4 regions of the Streptomyces sp. NPDC096040 genome follow, and region 1 is predicted to be linked to each of the others. Evidence: riboswitches for the same ligand, from Rfam matches in the RefSeq annotation. Region 1 holds a riboswitch; each other region holds the start of a gene.

Region 1 (5,022 bases):
CGCGCGCGTGGAGCTGCTGCGCGCCGACCCCGCCGCCTGGACGCTCCCCGACCGCGAGGGCTGGCGGCTCTCCCAGCTGCACGGCCGCTGGGCCGCCGAGTCCCGCCTCACCAGCGCTCCGCTCACCTACGGCGAGAAGGTCATCGGCAGCCGCCGCGGCCACACCGGCCACCAGCACCTGCCCTGGGTCGCCCTCGACACCGACGCCACCGAGGAGCGTGGCGAGGTCTGGGGCTGTGCCCTCGGCTGGTCCGGCTCCTGGCGGATCGCCGTCGCCCAACTCCCCGACGCGCGGGTGCAGATCACCGGCGGCGCCGGTTACGACGACTCCGGCCTGCTGATGCTGGCGGAGGGCGAGTCGTACACCAGCCCGGTCTTCGCGGGCCTGTGGACCGACGGCGGCTTCGGCGGGGCGAGCCGCGCCTGGCACGCCTACCAGCGGGCGTACATCATCCCGGACGCAGACCGGGACCGGCCGGTGCTGTTCAACTCCTGGGAGGCCACCACCTTCGACATCTCCGAGGAGCAGCAGGCCACCCTCGCCCGGCGGGCCGCCGCGATCGGCGTCGAACTGTTCGTGGTCGACGACGGCTGGTTCGGCGCCCGCACCAGCGACCGCGCGGGCCTCGGCGACTGGACGCCCAACCCCGACCGCTTCCCGAAGGGGCTCAAGCCCCTCGCGGACTATGTGCACGCCCTCGGCATGCAGTTCGGCATCTGGGTCGAACCCGAGATGGTCAACGCGGACAGCGACCTGTACCGCGCGCACCCCGACTGGGTCCAGTACCAGCAGGGACGGAAGCGGACGGAACTACGCAATCAGCTCGTCCTCAACCTCGCCCGCGAGGACGTCCAGGAGTACCTCTGGGGACAGCTGGACACCCTGCTGTCCAGCGCCCCGATCGACTACGTCAAGTGGGACTTCAACCGCTGCTTCACCGACGCGGGCTGGCCCGGCGAGCCGTATCCGCAGCGCCTGTGGGTCGACCACGTCCGCGGGCTGTACGCCCTGCTCGACCGGCTCCGGGCAGCGCACCCGAACGTCGCCATCGAGTCCTGCTCCGGCGGTGGCGGCCGGATCGACCTCGGCATCATGAGCCGCACCGACGAGGTGTGGACCTCCGACAACACCGACCCGCTGGACCGGCTCGCCATCCAGCACGGCTTCAGCCAGATCCATCCCGCCCGGGTGATGTCCGCCTGGGTCACCGACAGCCCGAACCATCAGCTCAACGGCCGGGTCAGCTCGCTGCGTTTCCGCTTCGTCAGCTCCATGGCGGGGGCGCTCGGCGTCGGCGGCGACCTCTCGCAGTGGACCGAGGAAGAGCTCGCCGAGGCCGGCCGCTGGGTGAAGCTCTACAAGGACATCCGGCCCCTGGTGCAGCGCGGCGACCAGTTCCGGCTGCGGCCGCCGACCGGCGGGCTCAGCGCGGTGCAGTACACGCTCGGCGACGAGACCGTGGTCCTCACCTGGCTCCAGGCGCAGAGCTACGGCGAGCCGATGCCGGCACTGCGACTGCAGGAGCTCGACCCGACAGCGTCGTATGAATGCCGCGAAACGGGCGAAGTGCACCGAGGTGCTGTTCTGTTGCATCACGGGCTGCGCACAGAGCTGCATGGCGACCTGGATGCGGCAGTTCTCCGGCTGCGCCGCATCTGAGTCTTCTGTCCGAATTGGCCCCTTCATTGCAACTCGCCCTGGAATAGAGGGACGTGGCGTGACGTGACGTGCGTGAGGAGCGCCATATTCGTGACCGTCCGTCGCGCGTCATGTCCACGTAATTACCGTGCTTTTCAAGGGGATCAGGAAAGCGAGGAAAGCCGGAATACACGGAGGGTGACCGGGAATTCCCGTAACGGATCAAGCGAAACTCGGACAGGCGGAACCGGTGGCTTGTCCGGGTGCGTCTTGCTCGCTTACGTTCGCCACGCATCCGGGCGGAACGCCGAACCCTGCCACCGCCCGGAGTCCCCACACACACTCACCCGTGCACGGCAGGAGCGGGGGACCCACCAGGTATGACCGCCTGTTCCGGTTCCCGGGACGGCTAGGGGTGCAGCCACGTCTTCCCGCGTGTGCCGGGCAGCTCCAGCCCGGACCCGACAGCTCACCTCGCGGGCGCCGGAGGGGAATGCGTCATGCCCGCGAAGGGTAAGCACCGCCGCCCCAAGACCCAGCGTTTCACCCGCTCCATGGCCGTCGCCGGAACCGGTGGCGCCGCGCTGGCTCTGCCGCTCATGGGGGCCACCGGCGCCCACGCGGCCACCGCGCAGTCCGTTTCCGAAAAGGCCACGCAGTCGCTTCCGACCATCGAGAAGACGGCTGTACGGAAGGCCGCCGTTCAGAAGTCCGCCACCGAGAATTCCACACACCACACCTACACGGTGGTGCCCGGCGACTATCTCTCGAAGATCGCCCGCGAGCAGAACGTCGACGGCGGCTGGCACCGGCTCTACGCCGACAACTGGCAGGCCATCGGCGACAACCCCTCGCTGATCCACCCCGGTCTCAAGCTCACCCTCAGCGGCCGTCACACGACGACGACACGGACCCCGAACTCGGACTCCCGATCCGAGACGCGGTCCCACTCGCGGTCGTCCACCCCCTCCTCGTCCTCGTCGTCGTCCTCGAACTCGGCCTTCCCCTCGGGCACGTCGACAACGACGGCCTCCGGCTTCACCCTCCCGGTCACCGGTGCCACGGTCGGCACCGGCTACCACGTGGCCGGCAGCATGTGGTCCAGCGGTTACCACGCCGGTGTCGACTTCGTCGTCCCGACCGGCACCCCGGTCAAGGCCGTCGGCGCGGGCACGGTCGTCACGGCCGGCTGGGGCGGTTCCTACGGCAACCAGGTCGTCATCAGGCTCGCCGACGGCTACTACGCGCAGTACGGCCACCTCTCCGCGCTCTCCGTCTCGGTCGGCCAGACCGTGACCGCGGGCAAGCAGATCGGCCTCTCCGGTGCCACCGGCAACGTGACCGGCCCGCACCTCCACTTCGAGATCCGGACCACCCCCGACTACGGCTCGGACGTCGACCCGGTCGCCTACCTCCGTTCGAAGGGCCTCGCCGTCGGCTGACCAGGCGCCTTCACCGATCTGACACGCACTCCGAAGGCCGGACCCCCGATCCCCGGGTCCGGCCTTCGGCGCGTTGCTTTCTCGTGGCAGGAGTGCTCGGGTCGTCGACAGCGAAGGCGGGGCGGCGGCACAGCGATCCCGCCGGGTCCAAGCGCTTTCCGCTCATGCGCTCGCCCTCACTCGCGCCCCGACGGAAGGAACCCGCCGTATGACGACCACCCGCCGAGGCTTCGGAGCCCTGGCCGCCGGAGCCGCCCTCGCGGGCTTCGTACCCGCTTGGCATGCGAGCGCCGCGCCCCGGCATCGCCCGGCTGATCGCCCACGACGACTTCCGCCACGGCCTCGGCCAGTGGTTCGTGGAACTGGAGCAGGCCGGCACCGTCGCCGCCTCGCACGGGATCCTGGAGGTCGACGTGCCCGCCGGCGCCACCGTCTGGAGGGGCCGTACGTCCTGGAGTACACCGCCACACCGGTGTCGGCGGGCGGCGCCAACGACCGAGTCTCTGACCTCGACAACTTCTGGAACGCCACCGACGTCCGTTCCCCTCACGACCTCTTCGTCCATCCCGCGCGGTGGCGTGCTCGCCGAGTACGACTACCTGAAGACGTACTACGCCGGCTACGGCGCCGACTACAGCACCACGACCGGGCTCCGCCGTTACGTCGGCGAGCCCGGCGTACGGCCGCTGGTCCACGACCACACCGAACCGCTCCTGGTCGCGAACCGGCCCAACCGTGTGCGAATCGTCTCCGACGGCGCGGCTGTGCAATGGTGGAACAACGGCCGACCGGTGTTCCACCACACCGACCTGGAGCCCCTGCACGCGTGGGTACTTCGCCTTCCGTGCCACCTGGAGTCACTTCAGGTTCAGCGACTTCGACGTCTGGCGATCATCACCTCAACGTCGCTGGTCAGGGCCTTATTCCAACCTTGGTGAAGTATTTAGAAGTGTCTTATCTCACCGCTAGTCAACCCCTTATTACGGTCGCGTAGGTCACAGTCGAAGGTGAATCATGGTCCGATGTGGCAGACGATTCGAAGAGTGACAAGGCATCAGTGATCGGGTCGTACGTGGCGGTGGGGGACAGCTTCACCGAGGGTGTCGGCGACCCCGGCCCCGACGGGGCGTTCGTCGGCTGGGCCGACCGGTTCGCGGTACTGCTGTCGGACCGGCGGCCCGAGGGCGACTTCGAGTACACCAACCTCGCGGTACGCGGGAAACTGCTCGACCAGATCGTGGCGGACCAGGTGCCGCAGGCCCTGGAGCTCGCCCCGGACCTGGTCTCCTTCTGCGCGGGCGGCAACGACATCATCCGCCCCGGCACCGACCCCGACGAGGTGGCCGAGCGGTTCGAGCGGGCCGTGGCCCAACTGACCGAAGCCGCCGGCATGGTACTGGTGACCACCGGCTTCGACACCCGTGGCGTGCCCGTCCTCAAGCATCTGCGCGGCAAGATCGCCACCTACAACGGGCATGTCCGGGCCGTCGCCGACCGGTACGGCTGCCCGGTCCTCGACCTGTGGTCCCTGAAGACCGTGCAGGACCGGCGGGCCTGGGACGGCGACCGGCTGCACCTCTCTCCCGAGGGGCACACGCGCGTGGCCCTGCGGGCCGGTCAGGTGCTCGGCGTCGAGGTGCCGGCCGACCCGGACCAGCCGTGGCCGCCGCTGCCGCCTCGCGGCACCCTGGAGGTCCGCCGCGACGACGTGCACTGGGCCCGCGAGTACCTGGTGCCGTGGATCGGGCGGCGGCTGCGCGGTGAGTCGTCGGGTGACCACGCGACGGCCAAGGGAGCGCTCTCCCCGGACGACATCAAGATGCGGATCGCTTCCGTGGCTTGAGGCGGCGAGAGTGTGTAAGGGGCGGCAACCTCGCGGGCCGCCCCTTACTGCTCCTCGGGCAGCCCCAGTTCGCGCGCCAGCGCCTCGTCGACCCACTC
Region 2 (5,022 bases), on a different contig from region 1:
GCGAGCTGGAAGGCGACACCGAGGCGTTCGCCGTACTGGGTGAGGACGTCCACGACCGTCTCGTCGGCACCGGACATCATCGCGCCGAAGCGGCAGGAGACCGCCACCAGCGAGCCGGTCTTGCCGGCCAGCACGTCGAGGTAGTGGTCGACCGGGTCACGCCCGTCCGACGGCCCGGCCGTCTCCAGGATCTGGCCCGTCACCAGCCTTTCGAACGCGAGGGCCTGGACCCGCACCGCTTCGGGTCCGAGGTCGGCGAGGATCTGCGAGGCGCGGGCGAACAGGAAGTCACCCGTGAGAACGGCGACCGAGTTGCCCCAGCGAGTGTTGGCGCTGTCGACACCGCGCCGCACGGCGGCCTCGTCCATGACGTCGTCGTGGTACAGCGTGGCGAGATGGGTCAGCTCGACGACCACGGCCGACGGCACGACGCCCGGCGCGTACGGGTCACCGAACTGCGCGGCCAGCATCACCAGCAGCGGCCGGAACCGCTTCCCGCCGGCCCGCACGAGGTGCTGCGCGGCCTCCGTGATGAAGGGGACCTCACTTTTGGTGGCTTCTAGCAAGCCCTCCTCGACAGCCGTCAATCCGGCCTGGACATCGGCTTCCAGAGCCTGGTCCCGCACGCTCAGCCCGAACGGCCCGACGGTCACGAGGGGTCTCCTGTCTGCTGGTGTCCACTGGCGATTACACGGTTTGTCGATAGGTCGCTGCCATCACTCAAGTCAGCGTATCCGGTCAGGTTTCGATCACCGAGGGCGCCCATCGTTACACCCCGGGCACTATCGGATCACGACCGGTATGTTTTTGATCAGCCGATACGACCTGACATCCAATGACTTAACAGGAAGTACCGCCAGTTGTCCCGAACCGGGGCTCAAGTCGTGTCCCGGGCCGGAGGGCGAACCGCGTCCCGGACCAGCGCCGTCACCGGGTCGGACGGCGGGCCGTCCCACAGAGCCCCGACCACGGACGGCCATGTCTTCTCCGACCGACGTCACCTGCCCGGAGGTACCCCCTCCGCGGCCCGTCAAAGCCGACGGGGTTCAGATCGAGTCGATCCGTACCCGTACATCCGTCCCCTACAAGACCACGCACGACGACCTCCGCACCCCCCTTCATCCCCTTCGCCGTCCGAACGTCGTTCCCACGGGCGTGGTGCCCACGGACGGACGAGACCGCCCCCGCGCCGCTCGAAGACCTCCCCCGCCGAGCTCACCGACCGGACGGGCCCGCGCGGCCGCCGGCGCCGACCGTGCCCGATGGGTCATGGACATGCCTCGGCCGGCCGGCAGGCCCCGCGACCGTCGAGCGGCCGACATCCCCCGGGACGGCTGCATCTCGCTCCGGGTGACGACCCTCGCACCCGAGCCGCTCAAAGCGGTCGCCGTGGCCTACTCCACGGACGGCCGCTATGACAACGACGTGTGGGGCGGCGGAGGTTCCCCTCTCACGGTGGACACGCGCGCGTGGACTGCCGCCTCGCCCGCCGCCGGGTCGGCGGGCCCGCCCATCCCTCCCCCAACGTGACCGGAATCATGTACGCCCGCCGGGGCCCACGCACTTGAATTCCACGCCTGCTCCGCGGACTTGGCCGACCCGTCGCCGTCGAGGAATCCGAACGGACGTAGCCGTCGGGCGCCGACCTTCCGGCGCCGCGCTCGATCAGCGGCACGCGCGCGTACCCGGACCGTACGGAGTTCACGAGGGGCGCGCCGGAGATGCACACGACCGGATGAACCATCTGAACAGATGGACTGGACGAGCAGCGCCCACTGCCGACCCGCACCCGGTCGGGCCCGCCGGTTCGCCTACCGAGCCGGAATTCCGCCGAATTAGACAATTCGGGCAATACCCGAAATCGCCTGTGATGCACACCACTCCGCTTACCCCAATTAGGGCAATCCGCACGAATGACGGCCGAACGCTTTTCCATCGATGCCCGGAAAAACGGATTTCACGAATCGCCTATGTCGGATTTGCCGCGATTGCCACTTCGTGAAGTGGGTCACGTTGGTCGGGAGGCCGTAAAAGCCAGGACGAACCTTTCTTTCCGTTTCCTGTGGGCGAGTTGAGGCTTGGCAGCCGCAAAGGATCAAGTACCCCATACGACTCAGATCAAGGTCAATCGGTGTGTTGTGTGAATCCAGCACTTGTTCCGGACATGTGCTCTCGCATACGTTCCCGCTCGCCGGGCGGACGCCGAATCCTGCCGCCGCCCGTCGTGACCCATCGACGAGTCCATTCGCACGGCAGGAGCGGGGGATCCAGGTAAGTCGCGGGACCGGGCGGCCGACGTCAACGACGGACGTCGTACCGGAACGGCTAGGGGTGAAGTCGCCTCGCCTTCGGGCGGTGCGGCCGGGCACTCCCCGCGCCCGAACCCGACAGCTCACCTCGTAGGCGACGGAGAGGAACTTCGCCATGTCTGCTGCCGATCAGCACCGCCGTCCCCGCCGTAACCGCGTCGTCCGCACGCTTGCCATCGCCGGCACCGGCGCCGCCGTTCTCGCCCTCCCGCTCATCGGGGCGACCACCGCCTCCGCCGCCACCTCCACCTCGACGGCCTCGACGACGCTCGCCGGGTACCCGAACAACCTCGACGGCTGGATCCGCGAGTCGCTCGCGATCATGGCTGAAAAGAAGATCCCGGGCAGCTACAACGGCATCTACCGCAACGTGATCCGTGAGTCCTCCGGCAACCCGCGGGCCATCAACCTCTGGGACTCCAACGCGGCCGCCGGCATCCCGTCCAAGGGGCTGCTCCAGGTGATCGACCCGACGTTCAGCGCGTACCACGTGGCCGGCACGTCGTTCGACATATACGACCCGGTCGCGAACATCACCGCCGCCTGCAACTACGCCGCCGCGCGGTACGGCTCGATCGACAACGTGCACGGCGCGTACTGACCGGCGCCGTCAGCGGAAGAGTCTTTCGAGGACGACGGCGATGCCGTCGTCCTCGTTCGACAAGGTGATCTCGTCGGCCACCGTCTTGAGTTCGGGATGGGCGTTGGCCATCGCCACCCCGTAGGACGCCCAGTCGAACATGGGGATGTCGTTGGGCATGTCCCCGAAGGCGACGGCCTGTTCGCGGCTCAGCCCCAGATGGTCGGCGGCCAGCGCGAGCCCGGTCGCCTTGGTCACCCCGCACGGCTGGAGCTCGACGGTCCCCGGCCCCGACATGGTGACCGTCGCCAGCGACCCCACCACCGAGCGCGCGGTCGCCGCCAGCTCGTCATCGGACAGGGTGTGGTGCCGTAGCAGCACCTTGCTGATGGGCGCGCACCACAGGTCGTCGCGCCGGCCGACGCGCAGCGCGGGCAGCGTGGGGTGCGGCATCAGATAGCCCGGCTCGATGAGCGTGAGCCCGTCCACGCCGTCCTGGTCGACCGCCGCGTACACCTGTCCGACCTCGGCCTCGATCTTGCCGAGGGCGGTCTCCGCCAGCTCCCGGTCCAGGGTGACCGACCACAGCAGCCGGGCTGTGCCGGCGTCGTACACCTGCGCTCCCTGGCCGCAGACCGCGAGTCCCGTGCAGCCGAGGTCGTCCAGGAGGGGGCGCACTCTCGGCGCGGGGCGCCCGGTCACGACGAGATGCCGGGCGCCGGCCCGGCCGGCCCGCGCGAGCGCGGCGAGCGACCGTTCCGACAGGGTGTCGTCGGTGCGCAGCAGCGTGCCGTCCAGGTCGGTGGCGATCAGTGAGTACGGGGTGGGTGCGACCATGATCAGAGAATACGGACAGCACGCCCCTGAGACTCACTGTGCGTTTCGGCCTCAAGTGGCGCCCGCTGCCTCAGTGATGGGGCCTTGTCAGTGGGCCGCGTTACGTTGGCGGTGGGTTGATGGCACCGATCGGACGGGGGCGGCCATGGTGACGGTTGGACCGGGAGACTCCCGCGCGCGTCTGCTGGAATCGGCGTCCGAGGTGCTGGAGCGGTTTCCCCGGGCGCTGCGGCCGGAGATCTACGCCGTCGTTCCGCATCCGGCGTGTCGACGACGGCGAGCTCAGACCGTACGTGGCGGCCGGCTGCAACACCGAGAGCCAGTACGAGGCCGAACGGGACCCGGCGGACCCGGCGAGGCGCGCTGGAACTACGGGCGTTGGATCCTCGGCGGCTTCGAGATGCTCGGCAACTGTCCCGAGGACCCGGTCGGCGGCGTGCTGTCCACCGAGGAGGTCCGGCGGCTCGGACTCTGGTTCGACGGGTACGGCGAGAACGCCGAACTGGACGCGGGGCGCGAGCCGTTGGGGCTGCACTTCGCCGACCCGTGCATACGGCTGGCACATGATCCGCACGGCGGGGGCCGCATCGAGAAGGTCCTCGGGTGACCGCTGCCGGTGGTGGTCTTACATGTACTGCCCGGGATCGGAGGCCGAGGCCACGGAAGCGGCCAATCCGCCCGAGACGATCGAGGAGTTCCTGACCTGGCAGCTGCGGCCGAGGCCGCGTAGCCCCGGGGCGGGGTGGCGGGCCGGCCCCGAGGGCGGGGTGGCAGGCGGGCCCTGGGGGCGGGGTGACAGGCCCCGCCCCCGGAGGTGGGTGTCGGCGCGGATCCAGGGGTGGCTGCCGCCTGGCCCCGAGTGCGGGTGGGCGGGGCCGGATCCGCGAGCGGTGGGCGAGGCGGGCGTCAGGCGTGGGCAGCCGCCAGGTGTTTGGCCAGGCGCGGCGAGGCGAACTCCGTACCGCACACGAACCGCATCACCGGGCCGTACGACGCCGCCGCGGGCAGGCCGGTGAAGTACAGGCCGGGCACGGAGGAGACGTATCCGGCGCCCAGTTTCGGGGCGCCGCGGCTGACTGCGACGCGGGTGCGCAGCTCGGGGCCGAGGAAGTCCATCGCCGCGGTGTCCACGCGGTAGCCGGTGGCGGCGACGACATGGTCGGCGGTGAGCCGGTCGGTACGGCCGTCGTGGGTGCGGACGGTGAGGACCGGGGCGCCGTCGGAGGTGTCGGCGCCGGTCACGCCGGCGACCTCGTGGACCTGGACCTTGCCCTCGAAGCGGTCGCGCAGCCACCA
Region 3 (5,022 bases), on a different contig from region 1:
CCCGGACATCACATCTTGTTCGGCGAGAGCGGAATCCCCACGCAATGCCCTCGCCAGGATCTGTACGTCCTGTACATTTTGTAGTGAGAGTCCGGCCGCTGAGACGCCTCAGCCGCGAGGAGGGGTACGCCATGACCCGACCGTCCGCCCGCTACGTCCTGCCCGAGTTCACCGAACGCACCAGCGCCGGGCAGCGCACTCTTGATCCGTACTCGAAGCTGCTGGAGGAGCGGATCGTCTTCCTCGGCACGCCCGTCGACGAGACCTCGGCCAACGATGTGATGGCGCAGTTCATGTACCTGGAGCACGCGGCGCCTGAGCGGGACATCTCGCTGTACATCAACTCTCCGGGCGGTTCGTTCAGCGCGATGGCCGCGATCTACGACACGGTCCAGTACGTCGGCTGTGACGTGGAGACGATCTGCCTGGGGCAGGCCGGCGCGTCGGCCGCGGTGCTGCTCGCGGCGGGCACACCCGGCAAGCGGTCCGTGCTGCCGGGTGCGCGCATCGTGCTCCAGCAGCCGTCGCTGCCGGAACCGGTACAGGGCCAGCCGAGTGATCTGGTCATCCAGGCGGCGGAGTTGGACCGGATCCGCGCGCTGCTCGAAGAGATGCTCGTCCGGCACACCGGGCGCACGCCGGACCAAGTCCACCAGGACCTGGAGCGGGATCTGGTCCTGGACGCGCAAGCGGCGCTGGCGTACGGGCTGGTGGACCGGGTCGTGCCCAGCCACAGGACCTCCCTCGGTCTGCCGGACGCGGGGTGAGCGGCCGATGCTGCCACCGGAGCTTCCGCCGCTGCCCGCGCTGACCCGCGCCGAGGGCGAGTTGATCGACCGTTACCTGGACGTGGTCGATCTGCTGGGCCGTATCAACCCGGCGCAGAACGAGGACACCTATCGTGGGCTGCGCGCCGCGCAGGCGCTGGTGCGCGCGGCGTCCGAGCTGCGCGACGCACTGGCCCTGATGCACCGACGGGGTGAGACGGAGCTCCACGGGGACACGCTGGCAAGGGCATTGCGGGTACTCGACGGTGAGCGCCGGACCGCCCGCGTCGCACTCCCGCCCGACTGCGTACGGTGACGCACGCGGAAGTCCGGTGCGACACGTCCACCGGCCGACCGGACCGGAGTCGAAACGACCCAAAGGGGTTACCGCCGTTCGGCGGAGGTTGGCGTGGTTTTACCTGACCGCCGAGGTCGCTCGACGTGCGCGCCCGGAGGTGCCCGCGGAAGGCTTCGGCGCAGGTCCGGGGCTACGCAGGGCAGTTGACGGATAATCGAACACAACACTGTCCACCCGAACGGGTGGGTGGTGAGTAAACCCACAAATCCCCGATTCCGTTGGGATTTTCGGACAGGCGTGAGTGAAGATCCCTGTCGACGACAAGCCCCCGCTACAACGGCGGGGCGGTCCGGGCGGACGCCGAGTCCTGCCGCCGCCTGGATGACCGGTCGACGGAAGTGGATCGGCAGGAGTGGAGGACCCAAGCACGACGGGTCGCCGGAACGGTCGCACCATGACCGGGCCGAGCAGCCCTTGGGGTGAAGCCGCGGCAACGCGGCCGGGCAACTTCGCCAGCCCGAATCCGACAGGTCATCCTTCACAGGCGGCTGACGAAGGGTTGCGCATGACTGCGCTCAATCGTGTTCCGTCGTTGATGGCGCGGGCCGGCACGGCCTCGGCGCTCACCATCGCCGCCGTGGGTGGCTCCATCGTGATCCCGGGTGTCGCCTCCGACGCCTCGGCCGCCACGATAGCGACGAAGGCACTTCAGATCGCTGCCTCGAAAAAGGGCTCGCCCTACAGGTGGGGCGCCACCGGGCCGAACCGGTTCGACTGCTCCGGGCTCACGCTGTACTCGTTCAAGAAAGCGGGCAAGAAGCTCCCGCGTACGGCGGCCCAGCAGTACAACAAGACCCGTCACATCTCGGCCGGCAACCGCAAGGCCGGGGACCTGGTCTTCTTCCACTCGGGTTCCAGCGTGTACCACGTCGGCATCTACGCCGGGAAGGGAAGGATCTGGCACGCCCCGAAGACCGGGGACGTGGTGAAGCTCCAGAAGATCTGGACGCGGAGCGTCTGGTACGGCCGGGTCAGCTGACCCCGCCGAGAGTCGGCCGGCAGGAGCTCAGGGCTACGGTTCCTGCTGGCCGGCCACGGTGACCGTGCCGGCCGGTACTGCCCAGGGCAGCTCGATGAAGACGGTCTTGCCGCCCTCCCGGGTGGGGCGCACCCGGAGCTTGCCGCCGCACTCCGCGGTGAGCCAGCGGATGATGACCATGCCGCGCCCGTTGTCCTGCTGCACCGCGGCGGGGAGTCTCTTGGGGAAGCGCGGATGGCTGTCCGTGACGCCGATGCGCAGGTGTTCGTCGCGGTGGAGGACGAGGTCCACCGTGAAGGTGGGTGACTGCCCGAAGGTGTGCTGCACCGCGTTGGTGGCGAGCTCGGAGACAATGAGGCGGATGGTGTCCGCGGTCTCCGTCTCCGGTGGCAGCCCCCATTCCGCGAGGGTGCCCAGCACATAGGAGCGGGCCGCGGAGACCGAGGCGGGATCGCTCGGCAGAGTGACGGATGCTTCCAGGTGGTCTGCCATGGCGACGTCGTCCCTTTCCCACGGGACCGGAGCCCGACACGGCGCGGATGGTTCGAGTACGGTCCCGGACTGGTGCTTCTTCGTCAGACTGCCATTACCAGGGCGGTCAGGGGAGCGATCCACCAAGATATGCATATATCTGTCGCTCGATGCGGTGAACTCTGCGACCTCAGAGCGTATTTGGGCGGCTCGGAAGGAGTAAGGAGTAGCCCATGCAGAACGGTCCCGCGGTACGCCGCCGGAAACTGGGCGCCGAACTGCGCACGCTGCGCACCGGCGCCGGCCTCACGAGCGGCGAGGCCGCTCGTCTGGTGGGCTGGCATCAGTCGAAAGTGAGCCGGATCGAGACCGGCGCCAGCGGTGTGAAACCGGCCGATGTGCGGTTACTCCTCGACGCCTACGGCGTGGTCGAGGGGCAACTGCGGGAGTTGCTGCTGGTGTTGGCGGGGTCGGAGGACACCGCCGGGCGGCACCACTGGTGGCATGCCTATCGCGGGGTGCTGCCGCCCACCTACCGGGATTTCATCAGTCTGGAGTCGCAGGCCAGCGCGATGCGCACGCTGGAGACCTCGGTCGTACCGGGGCTGCTGCAGACCCCCGAGTACGCGCGTGCCGTGACCCGGGCGGCCGTGGACGGGCTCGACGACGAGGCGCTGGACGCCCTGGTGAAGGTGCGTCTGGCCAGGCAGGACGTGCTGCGAAACCGTCCGCCGCTGGAACTGAGCGCGGTCCTTGACGAGGCGGTGCTGCGCCGGGAGGTCGGCGGCCCGGGCGTGATGGCCAGACAGCTGGAGCGGCTGGTGGAGGCGGCCCGGTTGCCCCAGGTACGGCTCCAGGTGCTGCCGTTCTCGGCCGGAGCCCATATCGGCATCACCGGTCCTTTCGTAATCTTCTCATTTCCGAGCACTTCTGATCTGGATGTGGTTGTTGTCGACCAGTTGACGAGTAGCCTCTACCTCGAACGGAAAGAAGACCTCCAGGCGTACGCGGAGGCCTTCAACACCCTTCAGATCCACGCCCTTTCGACCGAGGACTCGTTGGATTACATCGCCGGGATAGGTGACGGCGCGTAAGGAGGCACCATGACTGCACTGCCTCGGAACGTACCTTCAAGTGCTGATCTGCACGGACTGCGGTGGCTGCGCAGCAGCTACAGCACCGGAGCGAACAACTGTGTGGAGACGGCACGGCCGCACTCCGGTCCGCTGACCGGACTGCTCGCCGTGCGCGACTCCAAGGATCCGGCCGGACCCGCGCTGCTCTTCTCCCCCGGGAGCTGGGCGGGCTTCGTGTCGGCGCTCACCGGCTGATCAGCCCGTAACCGACTCCGTATCCGCATATGGGCAAGGCCCGGCCGTGTCACGCCGACTCATGGTCGTGTCTCGCCGATCACCTGTACAGCGCGTTCGATCTCGGCCCCGGAGAGGTCCGCACGGGCGGTCAGCCTGAGCCGTGAGATGCCGTCCGGCACGGAAGGCGGACGGAAACAGCCCACGGCCAGGCCTGCCGTACGGCAGTCGGCCGCCCACCGCACGGCCCCCTCCGGGGACGGTGCCCGCACGGAGACCACCGCGGCGTCCGGACGTACCGCTTCCAGACCCGCGGCGGTCAGCCGTGCGTGCAGTTCCGCGGCGACCTCGCGGGCCCGCACCGCTCGTTCCGGCTCGCGGCGCAGCAGCCGTAGCGCCGCCAGGGCCGCGCCCGCGGCGGCCGGGGCCAGGCCGGTGTCGAAGATGAAGGTCCGGGCCGCGTTCACCAGATGGTCGATCACCCGGGTCGGGCCGAGCACGGCCCCGCCCTGGCTGCCCAGCGACTTGGAGAGGGTCGCCGTGACGACCACGTCGTCGGCGCCGCGGAGCCCGGCCGCGTACGGCGCGCCCCGCCCGCCGTCCCCGAGGACCCCGAGCCCGTGGGCGTCGTCCACGAGCAGCCCGGCGCCGCGCTCCCGGCATGCCTCGGCCAGTGCGGCGAGCGGTGCCGCGTCGCCGTCCACCGAGAACACCGAGTCGGAGACCACGACCGCGGGTCCCTCATGGGTGCCGAGCGCCTTGCGTACGGCGTCCGGGTCGGCGTGTCCGACGACCTGGGTGGCGCCCCGGGCCAGCCGGCAGCCGTCGATCAGGGAGGCGTGGTTGAGGGCGTCGGAGACGATCAGGGAGCCGTGCGGGCCGAGGGTGGTGACGGCGGCGAGGTTGGCGGCATAGCCGGAGGAGAAGACCAGGGCCGCCTCGGACCCGCAGAATTCGGCCAGCTCGCGCTCCAGCTCGGTGTGGAGTTCCGTGGTGCCGGTCACCAGCCGGGAGCCGGTGGAGCCGCCGCCCCAGGTCCGGGCCGCCCCGGCCGCGCCCTCGGCGACCTCCGGGTGGTGGGCGAGGCCCAGGTAGTCGTTGCTCGCCAGGTCCAGCAGCGGGGAGTCGGCGGGGCGG
Region 4 (5,022 bases), on a different contig from region 1:
GCGGCCCTGCGCGCGGCGGCCCGGGCCTACCGGGACGCGATCAGGGAGACGGAGGGCCACTGACACGGTCCCGTGCCCTGCGGCTACCGTCGAGGAGTGACCGACCAGCCCGCCCCTCACCCAGCGGTTCCCCAGCCCACCGCCCCCGACCTCTTCACCTGGGAGTTCGCCGCCGACCCCTACCCCGCCTATGCCTGGCTCCGGGAACACGCGCCCGTGCATCGCACCCGGCTTCCCAGTGGGGTCGAGGCCTGGCTGGTCACCCGCTACGCCGACGCCAGGCAGGCCCTCGCCGACCCCCGGCTGTCCAAGAACCCGGCGCATCACGACGAGCCCGCGCACGCCAAGGGGAAGACCGGGATCCCCGGGGAGCGCAAGGCCGAGCTGATGACGCATCTGCTGAACATCGACCCGCCGGACCACACCCGGCTGCGCCGGCTGGTCAGCAAGGCGTTCACACCGCGCCGGGTCGCCGAGTTCGCGCCCCGGGTGCAGGAGCTGACCGACCGGCTCATCGACGGGTTCGCGGACCGGGGCGAGGCCGACCTCATCCATGAGTTCGCCTTCCCGCTGCCCATCTACGCCATCTGCGACCTGCTGGGCGTCCCCCGTGAGGACCAGGACGACTTCCGGGACTGGGCGGGGATGATGATCCGACACGGGGGAGGGCCGCGAGGCGGGGTCGCGCGGTCCGTGAAGAAGATGCGGGGATATCTGGCCGAGCTGATCCACCGGAAGCGGGAGGCGCTGTCCGCCGAGCCCGCCCCCGGTGAGGACCTCATCTCCGGGCTCATCCGGGCCTCCGACGAAGGCGAGCACCTCACCGAGAACGAGGCCGCCGCCATGGCTTTCATCCTCCTGTTCGCCGGCTTCGAGACCACGGTCAACCTCATCGGCAACGGGACGTACGCCCTGCTCACCCACCCGGCACAGCGCCGCCGCCTCCAGGACTCCCTCGCCGCCGGCGAACGCGGGCTGCTGGAGACCGGTGTCGAGGAACTGCTGCGCTACGACGGGCCGGTGGAGCTGGCCACCTGGCGGTTCGCCACCGAGCCGCTCGGCATCGGCGGGCAGCGCATCGCGCCAGGCGACCCGGTCCTCGTCGTACTCGCCGCCGCGGACCGGGACCCGGAGCGGTTCGCCGAGCCGGACACGCTCGACCTCGCACGCCGGGACAACCAGCACCTCGGATACGGCCACGGCATCCACTACTGCCTGGGCGCCCCGCTCGCCCGCCTGGAAGGACAGACCGCGCTCGCCACCCTCCTCGGCCGTCTCCCCGACCTGCGACTCGCGGTGGCGGAGAGCGAGTTGCGCTGGCGCGGCGGGCTCATCATGCGCGGACTGCGCACGCTCCCCGTGGAGTTCACTCCCGACGGCCGATGAGCCCACCACCGGCACCCACCACGGCATCCGCCACCGGCACGCCTCCCTCCGGCCTCCCACCGGCAAAGATGACCAGTGTTCAAGTCTGTGATCTTCACGTGATCTGCGCGGCATTAACTTGTGACAAGTGATCGTCTGCCTATACGTTCACCCATCAGTGCGACGCCCCGGCGGGACCCGTCGCCGGTCACCGCTGTCGCTCGAAAGGTTTCCGCATGCTCTCCGGGAACGGTCGTCACCGTCGCCCCCGTCAGGCTCCGGCCATCCTCGTCGCGGCCGGCGTGACCGGCTCCGCCATCGCCATCCCGCTCCTCGGGGCGGCGAGCGCCAACGCGGCCGACGGCAGCACCTGGGACCGGGTGGCCGAGTGCGAGAGCGGCGGCTCCTGGAGCATGGACACCGGCACCGGCTACTACGGCGGCCTGCAGATGTCCCAGGACGACTGGGACCAGTACGGCGGCCAGGAGTACGCCACCACGCCGGACCAGGCGAGCCGTTCACAGCAGATCGCCGTCGCCGAGAAGATCCTCGCCGACCAGGGCACCAAGCCCTGGCGGACCTGTGCCCTGCTCGCCGGGCTCTCCTCGGACGACGCCTCGGTGAACGTCGACACGGGCCTCGACGGATCGGACAACACGTCGGGCTCCTCCGACTCGTCCTCCGGGTTGTCAGATTCGTCCTCTTCATCTGATTCATCCGGTTCATCTGATTCCGGCTCGTCCAACTCCTCCTCGGGTGCCGCGAACTCCGGAGCCGGCTCCGCCACCCCGTCCCCGAGCGCGAGTGAGGACTCGGGTACGGGCGCCCCTGCCGACTCCACCAAGGCGGACAAGTCGGGATCCAACGGCTCCGGCACCTCGAAGGCGAGCGAGAACCCCGTCGTCGCGTCCGAAGCCGATGAGTCGGACGATTCATGGCAGACCGGCGGCTCTTGGAGCCTGGTCGACACGGGAGCCGTGAGTGGCGGCGGCAAGCATCGCGGCGGCTCGGCGGACGAAAACGTGACAAACGGTCAGAGTGCGACTTCTTCCGGCCGTCACGCCTCCCGTGACGCCGGCACCTACGCCGTCCGGGACGGCGACACCCTCGCCTCCATCGCCGACTCCCTTGACCTCGACGGAGGATGGCGCGCGCTCTATGCCGCCAACAAGGCCGACATCGGCACCGACCCGAACCACATCGCCCCCGGTCAGACCCTGAAGCTCGGCACTGAAACGGACGAAGACTAGCGGGAGTTGGCGCTCTCGAACCGCCCCACTTAGAAGTCAAATGTCCGGTTTGGTGAAAGTGTGGGATGAGTCTCAGAAGCCCTGATCATCTTTGAAATTCACCTGATCGCCTGTTTACGGTCAAGGCCGCTCGTCACCACGAGCCCCGGCCGTCGCAACGCCGAGTCCTGCCAGCGACTGCCCGGGAACAGTCGTCGCGTCAAGCGCCGTAGGCAGGAGCGGGGGACCCAAGGTAAGTGCCGGGACCGGTAGTTGAGGCTGCCGTGTCCGGCTCGGGGTGAAGCCGCGCACCGCGAGGTGCGCGGCAGGGCAACTCAACCGGCCCGAACCCGACAGCTCACCTCGCAGGCGTCGGTGAGGGGATCCACCATGCTGTTTTCCGGCAAGGGCAAGCACCGTCGTCCGTCCAAGGCCACCCGCGCCGCCGCGCTCGCCGGCGTGACCGGTGTCGCCATCGCCGCCCCGCTGATGGCGTCCGGCACCGCCTCCGCCGCCACCGCCTCCGAGTGGGACGCCGTCGCCCAGTGCGAGTCCGGCGGCAACTGGGCCATCAACACCGGCAACGGCTACTACGGCGGTCTGCAGTTCTCCGCCTCCACCTGGGCCGCGTACGGCGGCACCCAGTACGCCGCGCAGGCCAACCAGGCCGGCAAGGCGCAGCAGATCGAGATCGCCGAGAAGGTCCTCGCCGCGCAGGGCAAGGGCGCCTGGCCGGTCTGCGGCACGGGCCTGTCCAGCGCCGCCTACACCGGCAGCAGCTCGTCCTCCAGCTCCAGCTCGTCGAACAGCGGCGCCAGCAGCCGTACGACCGACACCCAGGCCGCCTCCCGCTCCGCCGAGCGTCCGGCCGCCAAGAAGACCGTCACCACCCCGACCGGCAAGAAGGTCAAGAAGGGCGACGGCGAGTACAAGGTCGTCAAGGGCGACACGCTCAGCTCGATCGCCGAGAAGCACAAGGTCAAGGGCGGCTGGCAGGCGCTGTTCAAGCTGAACAAGGACATCGTCGACGACGCCGACTTCATCTACCCGGGTCAGCAGCTGCACCTGAAGTAAGCGCCCGCGAAGTAATAGGCGGGCGCCAGCTGAACCACAGCGCCCGCACAGCCGTGCTCCTCACAGTGAGGAGCACGTGAGGGCCACCCCCGTCCCCCCACGAGCCCCCGCTCCGGTGCGTTTTCCCCCGTACGCACCGGGGCGGGGTTTCTCTTTGCCGTCCTCTTCTTGACCCGCTCTTCTTCCGTTCTTCATCGGGCCCCCCTTTGTTCCGCGCGTGAACAATGAGTACCGTCTGTGTGTCCACGGGCCGGTCGGTCGGCCGGCTGACGGCCCCGGGACGGTTAGGCTCTAGTCGCAAGGCTGAGCAAGGGCCGACAAGGCCCGCGTGCGCCCGCACAACCAGCGTCACATCCCAAGAAGGAGATGCTCGTGCCGTCCATCGACGTCGTCGTAGCCCGGGAAATCCTGGACTCCCGAGGCAACCCCACGGTCGAGGTCGAGGTCGGCCTCGACGACGGCAGCACGGGTCGTGCCGCCGTCCCGTCCGGCGCCTCCACGGGCGCCTTCGAGGCCATCGAGCTCCGCGACGGTGACCCCAACCGCTACCTGGGCAAGGGCGTCGAGAAGGCCGTCCTCGCCGTGATCGAGCAGATCGGCCCGGAGCTGGTCGGCTACGACGCCACCGAGCAGCGCCTGATCGACCAGGCCATGTTCGACCTGGACGCCACCGACAACAAGGGCTCGCTCGGCGCCAACGCCATCCTCGGCGTCTCCCTCGCCGTCGCCCACGCCGCCTCCGAGGCCAGCGACCTGCCGCTGTTCCGCTACCTGGGCGGCCCCAACGCGCACCTGCTGCCGGTGCCGATGATGAACATCCTCAACGGCGGCTCGCACGCGGACTCCAACGTGGACATCCAGGAGTTCATGATCGCCCCGATCGGCGCGGAGTCGTTCTCCGAGGCGCTGCGCTGGGGTGCCGAGGTCTACCACACCCTGAAGAAGGTCCTGAAGAACAAGGGCCTGTCCACCGGCCTCGGCGACGAGGGCGGCTTCGCCCCGAACCTGGAGTCCAACCGCGCGGCCCTCGACCTCATCCTCGAGGCGATCAAGCAGGCCGGATACGTCCCGGGCGAGCAGATCGCGCTGGCGCTCGACGTCGCCGCGTCCGAGTTCTACAAGGACGGCAAGTACGAGTTCGAGGGCAAGTCCCGCTCGGCCGCCGAGATGACCGAGTACTACGAGGAGCTCGTCTCCGCGTACCCGCTGGTCTCCATCGAGGACCCGCTGTTCGAGGACGACTGGGCCGGCTGGAAGGTCCTCACCGACAAGCTCGGCGACAAGGTCCAGATCGTCGGCGACGACCTCTTCGTCACCAACCCGGAGCGCCTGGCCCGCGGCATCGAGGACGGCG

Evidence for each region. A riboswitch is a leader RNA that binds a small molecule or an ion and turns the genes downstream of it on or off. The one in region 1 is predicted to bind cyclic di-AMP.
Region 2: it holds a riboswitch for cyclic di-AMP, as region 1 does, so the genes downstream of both, ABTY98_RS30995 (transglycosylase SLT domain-containing protein) here and ABTY98_RS13920 (M23 family metallopeptidase) in region 1, are expected to answer to the same signal.
Region 3: it holds a riboswitch for cyclic di-AMP, as region 1 does, so the genes downstream of both, ABTY98_RS19725 (C40 family peptidase) here and ABTY98_RS13920 (M23 family metallopeptidase) in region 1, are expected to answer to the same signal.
Region 4: it holds a riboswitch for cyclic di-AMP, as region 1 does, so the genes downstream of both, ABTY98_RS09300 (transglycosylase family protein) here and ABTY98_RS13920 (M23 family metallopeptidase) in region 1, are expected to answer to the same signal.

The regions. Positions count from the first base shown of each region.
Region 1 is NZ_JBEOTA010000009.1:69,708-74,729, forward strand. Features, by position in the region: gene ABTY98_RS13915 (alpha-galactosidase) at 1-1,660, shown strand, start outside; cyclic di-AMP (ydaO/yuaA leader) riboswitch at 1,974-2,137, shown strand; gene ABTY98_RS13920 (M23 family metallopeptidase) at 2,140-3,081, shown strand; partial or broken gene ABTY98_RS13925 (DUF6250 domain-containing protein) at 3,290-4,050, shown strand; gene ABTY98_RS13930 (SGNH/GDSL hydrolase family protein) at 4,139-4,924, shown strand; gene ABTY98_RS13935 (TetR/AcrR family transcriptional regulator) at 4,969-5,022, opposite strand, start outside.
Region 2 is NZ_JBEOTA010000026.1:63,653-68,674, reverse strand. Features, by position in the region: gene ABTY98_RS31000 (polyprenyl synthetase family protein) at 1-653, opposite strand, end outside; cyclic di-AMP (ydaO/yuaA leader) riboswitch at 2,224-2,421, shown strand; gene ABTY98_RS30995 (transglycosylase SLT domain-containing protein) at 2,425-2,910, shown strand; gene ABTY98_RS30990 (HAD family hydrolase) at 2,920-3,726, opposite strand; gene ABTY98_RS30985 (hypothetical protein) at 3,872-4,333, shown strand; gene ABTY98_RS30980 (FAD-dependent oxidoreductase) at 4,633-5,022, opposite strand, start outside.
Region 3 is NZ_JBEOTA010000013.1:157,620-162,641, reverse strand. Features, by position in the region: gene ABTY98_RS19735 (ATP-dependent Clp protease proteolytic subunit) at 132-767, shown strand; gene ABTY98_RS19730 (hypothetical protein) at 775-1,083, shown strand; cyclic di-AMP (ydaO/yuaA leader) riboswitch at 1,446-1,627, shown strand; gene ABTY98_RS19725 (C40 family peptidase) at 1,631-2,104, shown strand; gene ABTY98_RS19720 (ATP-binding protein) at 2,138-2,596, opposite strand; gene ABTY98_RS19715 (helix-turn-helix domain-containing protein) at 2,809-3,669, shown strand; gene ABTY98_RS19710 (DUF397 domain-containing protein) at 3,679-3,906, shown strand; gene ABTY98_RS19705 (8-amino-7-oxononanoate synthase) at 3,966-5,022, opposite strand, start outside.
Region 4 is NZ_JBEOTA010000006.1:64,378-69,399, reverse strand. Features, by position in the region: gene ABTY98_RS09315 (nucleoside triphosphate pyrophosphohydrolase) at 1-63, shown strand, start outside; gene ABTY98_RS09310 (cytochrome P450 family protein) at 97-1,386, shown strand; gene ABTY98_RS09305 (transglycosylase family protein) at 1,602-2,615, shown strand; cyclic di-AMP (ydaO/yuaA leader) riboswitch at 2,810-2,981, shown strand; gene ABTY98_RS09300 (transglycosylase family protein) at 2,985-3,668, shown strand; gene eno (phosphopyruvate hydratase) at 4,035-5,022, shown strand, end outside.